DNA from 2 places in the Bradyrhizobium sp. CCBAU 53421 genome. Region 1 is predicted to be linked to the other one. Evidence: riboswitches for the same ligand, from Rfam matches in the RefSeq annotation. Region 1 holds a riboswitch; the other holds the start of a gene.
What was found. A riboswitch is a leader RNA that binds a small molecule or an ion and turns the genes downstream of it on or off. The one in region 1 is predicted to bind cobalamin.

Region 2: it holds a riboswitch for cobalamin, as region 1 does, so the genes downstream of both, XH92_RS03370 (TonB-dependent receptor) here and XH92_RS38975 (TonB-dependent siderophore receptor) in region 1, are expected to answer to the same signal.

Annotation. Positions count from the first base shown of each region.
Region 1 is NZ_CP030047.1:8,427,059-8,431,330, reverse strand. Features, by position in the region: gene XH92_RS38985 (amidohydrolase family protein) at 1-691, shown strand, start outside; gene XH92_RS38980 (GTP-binding protein) at 693-1,616, shown strand; cobalamin riboswitch at 1,830-2,025, shown strand; gene XH92_RS38975 (TonB-dependent siderophore receptor) at 2,131-4,272, shown strand, end outside.
Region 2 is NZ_CP030047.1:751,909-756,180, forward strand. Features, by position in the region: gene XH92_RS03370 (TonB-dependent receptor) at 1-2,106, opposite strand, end outside; cobalamin riboswitch at 2,270-2,468, opposite strand; gene XH92_RS03375 (iron ABC transporter permease) at 2,582-3,625, shown strand; gene XH92_RS03380 (ABC transporter ATP-binding protein) at 3,622-4,272, shown strand, end outside.

The DNA of each region.
Region 1 (4,272 bases):
GTACGGCACCGGCTCGACCGTGCTGGCGGCGACCTTCTTCAGCGATCCCAAATTCGAGGAGCGCAACGGCCTCGGCTATGATTCGGTGCAGCGCGTGACCGACGGTCATCGCTTCGGCAGCCGCGAGGAGCTGCTGGCGGCGCAGGCCGCGGAGCCCTCGACGCTGGTGCTGTGGCATGTGCTCGATATCGAGAACAACGCGCGCCATCGCGATCTGCTCGACATGGCGGTGCTGTATCCGGGCGGCGCGATCGCGTCCGACGCGATGCCATGGACGCTGTCGGACGGTCGCCCCTACACCGGCGATGCGTGGCCGCTGCCTGATGATGCCACCTCGCATCCGCGTTCGGCCGGATGCTTCACCCGCTTCATCCGCGAATGGGTGCGCGAGCGGAGGAAGGTGTCGCTGCTCGAGGGTATCCGCAAATGCGCGCTGATCCCGGCGGAAATTCTGTCGGCGAGCACGCCGGCGATGCGGGCCAAGGGCAGGCTGCAAGCGGGTGCCGACGCCGACGTCGTGGTGTTCGACTTCGAGACGCTGAGCGACCGCGCGACCTTCTCCGCGATGAACCGCCCGGCGGAAGGCGTGCGGCATCTCGTGGTCAGCGGTCAGCCGCTGATCACTGATGGCGTGCTCGACGTCGCGGCGCGTCCCGGCCGGCCGGTGCGCCGGCCGGTCATTGGAGGCTGACGTGCCGGTCCCGATCCTGCTGGTCGCGGGTTTTCTCGGGGCGGGCAAGACCACGGTCGTGAACCATCTGCTGGCGCATGCGCAGGGACGGCGCATCGCGGCGGTGGTCAATGATTTCGGCGCGATCAATATCGACGCGGAGCTGATCGCAGGCGCCGGCGACGGCGTGGTCAGCCTGAGCAATGGTTGCATCTGCTGCACGCTCGAGGGCGATCTGCTGCGTACGCTCGCCAATTTGTTGCGGCGTGATCCGCGCCCCGAGTTGATCGTGATCGAGACCAGCGGGATCGCCGATCCCGCCGACATCGTGCGCAATTTGATGGATCCCGTGATCTGGCAGGAGGCGCCGCTGGAGACCGTGCTGTGCGTGGTCGACGCGACGCAGCCTGCGGCGATGCTGAACGACGCGCTGCTGCGCTCGCAGTTGCGGGCGGCCGACGTGGTCGCGCTGAGCAAGGTTGATCTCGCCGATGCGGCCGCCTGCGCCGCGAACCGCGCTGCCGTGCGCGCGGTGCGGCCGGCGGCGGTGATCGTCGATGCGCTGCATGGCGAGGTCCCGGCCGAGCTGGTGTTTCCGGCCGATCTCGATCATGTGCCGACGCCGCGCGAGACCGCGCCGCGACGGCCGGTATCCGACCGGTTCGAGACGCTGAGCTGGGCCTCGGAGCGGCGGGTCTTGCTGTCGCGCCTGCAGCAGGCGATCGGCAAACTGGCGCCGAGGCTGGCACGCGCGAAAGGATTGTTCGAGACGGTGGAGCAACCCGGACGGCTGACGGTATTCCAACTCGCCGGCGGGCGCGCGACGTTGGCCGCGGGCGGCGTGCCGGCAGCGGGCGTGCCACGCACGCGAATCGTGTTCATTGCGGAGATGGGGGCGCTCTCGCGTGCCGAGATCGATGAGGTGATGCAGGGCTGCGTCGAGTGATCCGTCACCCTGAGGAGCGCGTAGCGCGTCTCGAAAGGTCGACGGCCCGGCTGGTGGCCGTCGATCCTTCGAGACGCCGCTTCGCGGCTCCTCAGGATGACGGGTCTAGGAAGTCTCCGCGTCAGCCATGACATCGCCGTGTCGTCGCCGCAGCACCATCCCGCAAAGCATGTGTGCGACAATCGCATCGAATTGACAGCCCATCCCGCACCACCTATCGTTTTTGCCGACGGTTCCCTTCGGGGATCAAAAGGGAATGCGGTGCGAGGGTAACCCCAATGCCGCAGCTGTCCCCGCAACTGTAAACGGCGAGCCTTTCGTCAATTTGCCACTGGGCCATCGGCCCGGGAAGGCGTCGACAGGCGATGACCCGTGAGCCAGGAGACCTGCCGTCAGTCGTGGTCACACGCGAGCACATCGGGCGGGGGCGTCCTGGTGGGATCGGAGCACTGCCTTTTCGGCAATGCGCCAGTCCGCGTTCGCGGTGACGTGCCACGTTACCGCGAGTCGTTTCATGTCTCCGTCCTCTCCCGCTGCGCGCAAATGGCGCCTCGGTCTCGTTTGTTCCCTGTCATCGCTGCTGCTGCCCGCCGAAGGCTCGGCACAAACATCTCCACCCACCGCGCTCGATCCGATCGAGGTGGCGCCCTCGACATCCGCAAGGCCCAAGCCTGCGGCGCGAAGCCAAAACCCGGCGTCGTCGCGGCCACGCGCCAGACCTGCGACGCCAGCGGCTACCGCTAGCCCGCCGCGCGCCGCGGCGTCGGGCGCATGGGGGTCGGCATCGCCGACGCTCAACGCCACCACGCAGGGCGGCACCGGCAGCCGCCTCAATCTGACGCCGCTGCAAACGCCGGCCAGCGTCGAGATCATCACGGCGCAGACCATCGCCGAACGCGGCCAGCATAATGTGCTCGATGCCGTCACCCAGAACGCGGCCGGGTTCATCGCAACGCCGGCACCGGGCAATGGCGGCGTGTCGTTCAGCACCCGCGGCTTTGCCGGCAGCAATTCGGTGATGACGCTGTATGACGGCACGCGCTTCTATATCGGCTCCGGCACCCTGACGTTTCCCTACGACACCTGGTCCACGCAGCGCATCGAGGTGCTGCGCGGCCCGGCCTCGGTGCTGTACGGCGAAGGCGCGATCGGCGGCGTCATCAACGTGATCCCGAAAAAACCGCTCACCACGCCCTATAACGAGGCCGAGGTCTCGCTCGACAGCAACATGACGCGGCGGTTGTCGGTCGACAGCACCGGTCCCATCAATCCCAATGTGTCCTATCGCATCAACGCCACCGGCAACGTGTCGGACGGCTGGGTCGATCGCGACAAGACCTCGAATGCGGTGATCTCCGCCGCGGTGCGGGTGCAGGCGTCCGAAAATCTCGCCTTCACGCTGTCAGAGGATTATGGCGACCGCAGCCCGTCGCGCTATTTCGGCACGCCGCTGGTTGGCGGCTCGATCCAGGACGCGCTGCGCTTCAAGAACTACAATGCATCAGACAGCGCGATCCGTTATCAGGACAGCTGGACCCAGTTCAAGACCGAGTGGGACGTCGCCGACGGCGTCAAGATCAACAACACGCTGTACTATCTGACCAGCGAGCGGCACTGGCGCGACATCGAAAACTACACCTGGAATTCGAAGACCCAGCTGATCGACCGCTCGAGCTATATCGAGATCTTCCACGACCAGAAGCAGCTCGGCAACCGCATGGATGCGACCTTCAGCGGCCACGTCCTCGGACTAGCCAACCAGTTCGTTGCCGGGTTCGACGTCAACCGGATCGACTTCACCCACACCAACAACTCGCCCTATGGCGGCGCGTCGTCGGTCAATCCTTACGTGTTCGATCCCGGATCGTTCTTCGCGACGACCACGGCGACGACGCCGGGCTTCAACGCGTCCGTCAATCAATACGCGCTGTTTGCCGAAGACCGGATATCGCTGACCGATCAATTGTCGCTCGTCACCGGCGTCAGATATGATCGCCCGGAGGTCGATCGCACCGATTACAAGACGCCGGCGAACAGTTTTGAAACCACGCTGTCGGGGACCAGCTGGCGTACCGGCCTCGTCTATGAGCCGATCAAGAACCTTGCGTTCTATGGCCAGTACGCGGTCGGCGTCGATCCGGTCAGCAACCTGATCTCGCTGCCCGTCTCGCAGAAAACCTTCCAGCTCGCCACCGGCAAGCAGACCGAGATCGGGGTCAAGCAGTCGTTCTGGGGCGGGCGCGGCGAGTGGACGCTGGCTGCTTACGAGATCGTCAAGACCGGCCTGACGATTCCAGATCCGAGCAATCCCACCGCCGGCCTGGCGCTGCAGATCGGCCAGCAATCCTCCCGCGGCGTCGAAGGATCGGTCGGGCTCGCACTGAATGATGGCTGGCGCGTCGACGCCAATCTTGCGCTGCTGCGCGCGAGGTACGACAACAACAGCCAGGTGGTCGGCGGCAAGATCGTCAGCTACAACGGCAATGTCCCGGTGAACGTGCCGCAGCAGGTCGCGAACGTCTGGCTGACCTGGGACTTCGCGCCCAACTGGTCGGTCTATGGCGGCGTGCAAATGGTCGGTGCGATGTACTCCGATCTCGCCAACACCCAGTTGCGGCCAGGCTACAATGTGGTCAATGGCGGCATCAAATGGAAG
Region 2 (4,272 bases), 1.6 Mb from region 1:
GTCGAACAGATTGTTCACGCTGAGCGACCAGAAGAAGCGGTCATATTGCCCGCTCAGCTTGATATCGGCGGTGGCGTTGCCGGGAATTTTGCTCTGGGTGTTGGCCTGGTCGTTGTCCATGATGCGCGAGCTCCAGGCCCGCACCGTGGCGTCGAACACCAGATAGTTCTGCCAGATATTCCAGGTCACGCCGAGATTGCCGGTGGTGCGCGACACCAGCGGCACGTCGTTGCCGGCCCAGATGCCTTCGCGGAACACCGCGCGGGTGATCGCCATGCCGCCGCGCAGGGTGACGCTGTCGCTCACCCGGAGCGAGGCGCTGGTCTCGCTGCCGTAGCGGCGGGTGGGATCGAGGTTGACGTTGTAGAACAGCACCGGGTTGAAATGGATCTCGTTCTCCAGATCCATCAGATAGACGCTGGTCTGCACCTGAAACAGATTGGTCCTGACCCGGAAGCCGCCCTCGACGTCCTGCGACGTCTGGGTCTTGAGCTGGAAGTTCTGCGGGATCGGGGCGAAGGTCACGGGATCGAACGCCGGCCCTGATGCCACGCGCTCGTCGACGTCGGGCGTGCGGAAGGCGCGCGCGGCACGGCCGAACACCGAGAAGGTGTCGGTGAAGCGATGCTCGGCGCCGACATGCAGTGCGTATTGGGTCTCGTTGCTGTCGAGCGGTGCCGCCTGCGTGTCGAAGGCAAACGGCGCATTCGGATCGTATCGATCGCGCGCCGAGACGCTCGTGTTTTGCACGCGCGCACCGTAAGAGAAATCGGTCGTCGGCAGCAGGCCCAGCGTATGCTGCCAGTATCCGGCCACGGTCTGCTGCTCGATATTGTAGATGTGATAGGGATCGACGCCCCGATAGGCGCCGCGCGCCTCGCGGAAGGTCGAATCGTAATGGTCGATGCCGGTCAGGATCGTCGACGGCATGCCGAGCATGACGTTCTTGACGCTGAGGCGTGGCGTGATTGACCAGGTTTCGAGCGCCGCGTCATTGTAGGTCGAGGCGAAGTTGATGGTCGGCACGGTGCCGAAGAAACCGCTTTGCGTCTCGCGCTGCCGCCAGCCGCCGTCGACGATGAGGTCGACGCCGTTGATCAGCGTCTTGGTGAAGCCGGCGGTGACGCTGGCGGTCTGCTGATTGGCATAGTCGAACGGCGTTGCCGCGCCTCTGCGATCGGTGAGCAGCTCGTTGACGCCGATCGACGGATCGACTAGGCGCCCGCCGGGCAGGCCGAGCTTCTGGTCGCTGCCGGTGACGGTGAGGAAGGCGGTGAGATCGGATGTCGTGTAGTTGACGTTGCCGACGGCGTTGCGCTGGTCGAGCGCATTGTTGACGCGGTAGCCGTCGGACTTGATGCCGTTGCCGTAGAACGAGGTCGACCACGGGCCGGAATTGAGCGCCGCGGACACCGCGGCCATGCGGGTGTTGAACGAGCCAAAGCCACCTTCGGCGCGCATCGTGGCCGGCGGACCGCCGGCGCCGGTCTTGGTGATGATGTTGACCACGCCGCCGACCGCATTGTCGCCATAGAGCACCGCGCCGGTGTTGCCGCGGGTGATCTCGATGCGCTCGATCGAATCCAGCGGGATCGTGGTGAGATCGAAGCCGGCCTTGTCGACGTCGTTGAGGCGGCGGCCGTTGAGCAGGAACAGGGTGTTGTCGGAGGCGAATGCGCCGAAGCCGCGCAGGTCGACCGAGGTTTTGGCGCCGTTCGGGCCGCCATAGAGCGATTGCAGCTGGACGCCCGGCACCTGCGCGAGAATCTCGGGCAGCGATTGCGATGGCGAATGCGCGATGTCGTCGGCGGTGATCACGGCCGAGGAGGAGCCGACGATGCCGGCGAACTGGCGGCCGCCGCCAGTGCCGCCAGTTCCGGAGGCTGCTCCAGTCCCTGTCGTGTTCGATCCGGCTCCGCTGCCTACATTGTTGCCTTGCGGGGTGCCCGGCGCCGGGCGGCGCGGCGCCGGCGCCTCGTCAGCGGCCGGCCTGGCGCGGGTGAAATTCTGGTCGTTCGGCCGGGTGACTTCGATGGCCGGCAGCTGATCGGGAGAGGGCGCCTGCTGCGCCCGCGCGGTGGAGATGATGATTGTCGGCGCGATCATCGTCGACGCGAGCAGAAGCGCGCGGCGGCGCCGATGCGGAGGGAGGGAGAACATGAAGCGAGACCTCGGTGACGTCAGTGGCACGTCACCGCGAACCAGTCTCACCATCGTGCTTGCAGCATCAGGTGAAGCTCATGCCTGTACTCCCCGACCGGCATCTTCGCGTGTGACCACGGCTGACGGCAGGTCTCCTGGCTCGCGGGTCGTTACCCTTCGTCGCCTTCCCAGGACCGAGATTCCCAGTGGCCTGTGACGAAGGATTCACCGCATACAGTTGCGGGGGCAGCCGCGGCATTGGGGAAGTCTCCCCGCACCGCATTCCCTTTTCATCTCATGAAAGAACCGTCATGGTCATCTAGGGTTCGGCCGGTCGGCAAAGTCAATCCGGCGGCGGTCGGGCGGCGGCCAGGGGGACCACGGTTTTTGTCGGGTGTCGCTTGTCTGCCACGGCGATCGCTGTAAGAGCATGGATTGGATGAGCGTGCGGGATTTTGCCTTGGCGGCCGAGGTCGCGGCGCGGCGCCGGTGGAGCGCCACCGCGGCGCTGCTCGCGCTCGTGGTCCTGCTGTGCGTGATCTCGCTCGGCGTCGGGCCGGTGCGGCTGTCGCCGCTTGCGGTGATCGAGGCGCTGTTCGGCGGCGGCAGCGACGTGGCGCAGGTGATCGTGCGCGAGATCCGGCTGCCGCGCACCATCCTGGCGTTCGCGATCGGCGGTATCCTCGGGCTGTCAGGCGCGGCGCTGCAGGGCCTGCTGCGCAATCCGCTGGCCTCGCCGTCGCTGTTCGGCGCGCCGCAATCGGCGGCATTCGGCGCGGTGCTGGTGATCGCGCTTGGCCTTGCCGATGTCCGCTCCTACGCACTGCCGGTGGTGGCGATCATCGCCGCGTTCGGCTCGGTGTTCGCGCTGCTCGCGATCGCCGGCCGCAATGCCGGGCTGTTGATCCTGATCCTCGCCGGGCTTGCGATCTCGAGCTTTGCCGGGGCTGCGACGGCGCTGGTGATGAATCTCTCCAGCAATCCCTTCGTGGTGCTGGAGATCGCATTCTGGCTGCTCGGCTCGCTGGAAGACCGCAGCTTCCAGCACGTGGCGCTGGCGCTGCCCTTCATCATCGCGGGTGCTGCCGTCCTGCTCAGCCAGGCGAGCGCGTTCCGCGCGCTGACGCTCGGTGAGGAAGCCGCGCAGAGCCTCGGCGTCGATGTCGGGCGGCTGCGGCTCCTCGTGATCACGGGTGTTGCGCTCGGCGTCGGCGGCGCGGTGGCGGTGACCGGCACGATCGGCTTCATCGGCCTCGTCGCGCCGCATCTGATGCGTCCTCTGATCGGTCACGATCCGGCGCGGCTCCTGGTGCCGAGCGCGCTCGCCGGTTCGGCACTGCTGCTCGCGGCCGATATCGCGGTGCGCATCATCCCCCAGACCTCGGACATCAAGGTCGGCGTGCTGACCTCGATCATCGGCGTGCCGTTCTTCCTTTACCTCATCATGCGCGAACGCCGCGCGCTCGGCGGAGGCGTGGCATGACGCTGCTCTCCGCCACCGCGCTCAACGCCTCGCTCGGCAGCCGCAAGGTGCTGCACGATGTCTCGCTGTCGCTGGCAGCCGGTCATCTGGTCGCGCTGGTCGGGCCGAACGGCGCCGGCAAGACCACGCTGCTGCGTGCGTTGGCCGGGCTGATTCCGTCCGACGGCGAGATCCGGATCGGCGGCGACACATTGGCGTCGCTGCCGCTGCGCGAGCGCGCCAGGCGCTTCGCCTATCTGCCGCAAGGGCATATGGTGCACTGGCCGCTGCCGGCGCGCGATATCGTCGCGCTAGGCCGCTATCCGCATGGCGCGACCGATCCGGCGCGGCTGTCGCCGAAGGATATCGAGGCGGTGCTGCGGGCGATGCAGGCGGTCGACGTCACCGCGTTCAGCGATCGCCGCGTCACCGAGCTCTCCGGCGGCGAGCGCAGCCGCGTCGCGCTGGCCCGGGTGCTGGCGGTGGAGGCGCCGGTGATCCTCGCCGACGAGCCGACCGCCTCGCTCGATCCGCGCCACCAGATCGACGTGATGCAGAAGCTGCGCAACGTCGCCGACACCGGCGTGTTGGTCGTCGTGGTGACGCACGATCTCGGGCTCGCGGCGCGGTTTGCCGATCATGTGCTGGTGCTGTCGGAGGGACGGCTG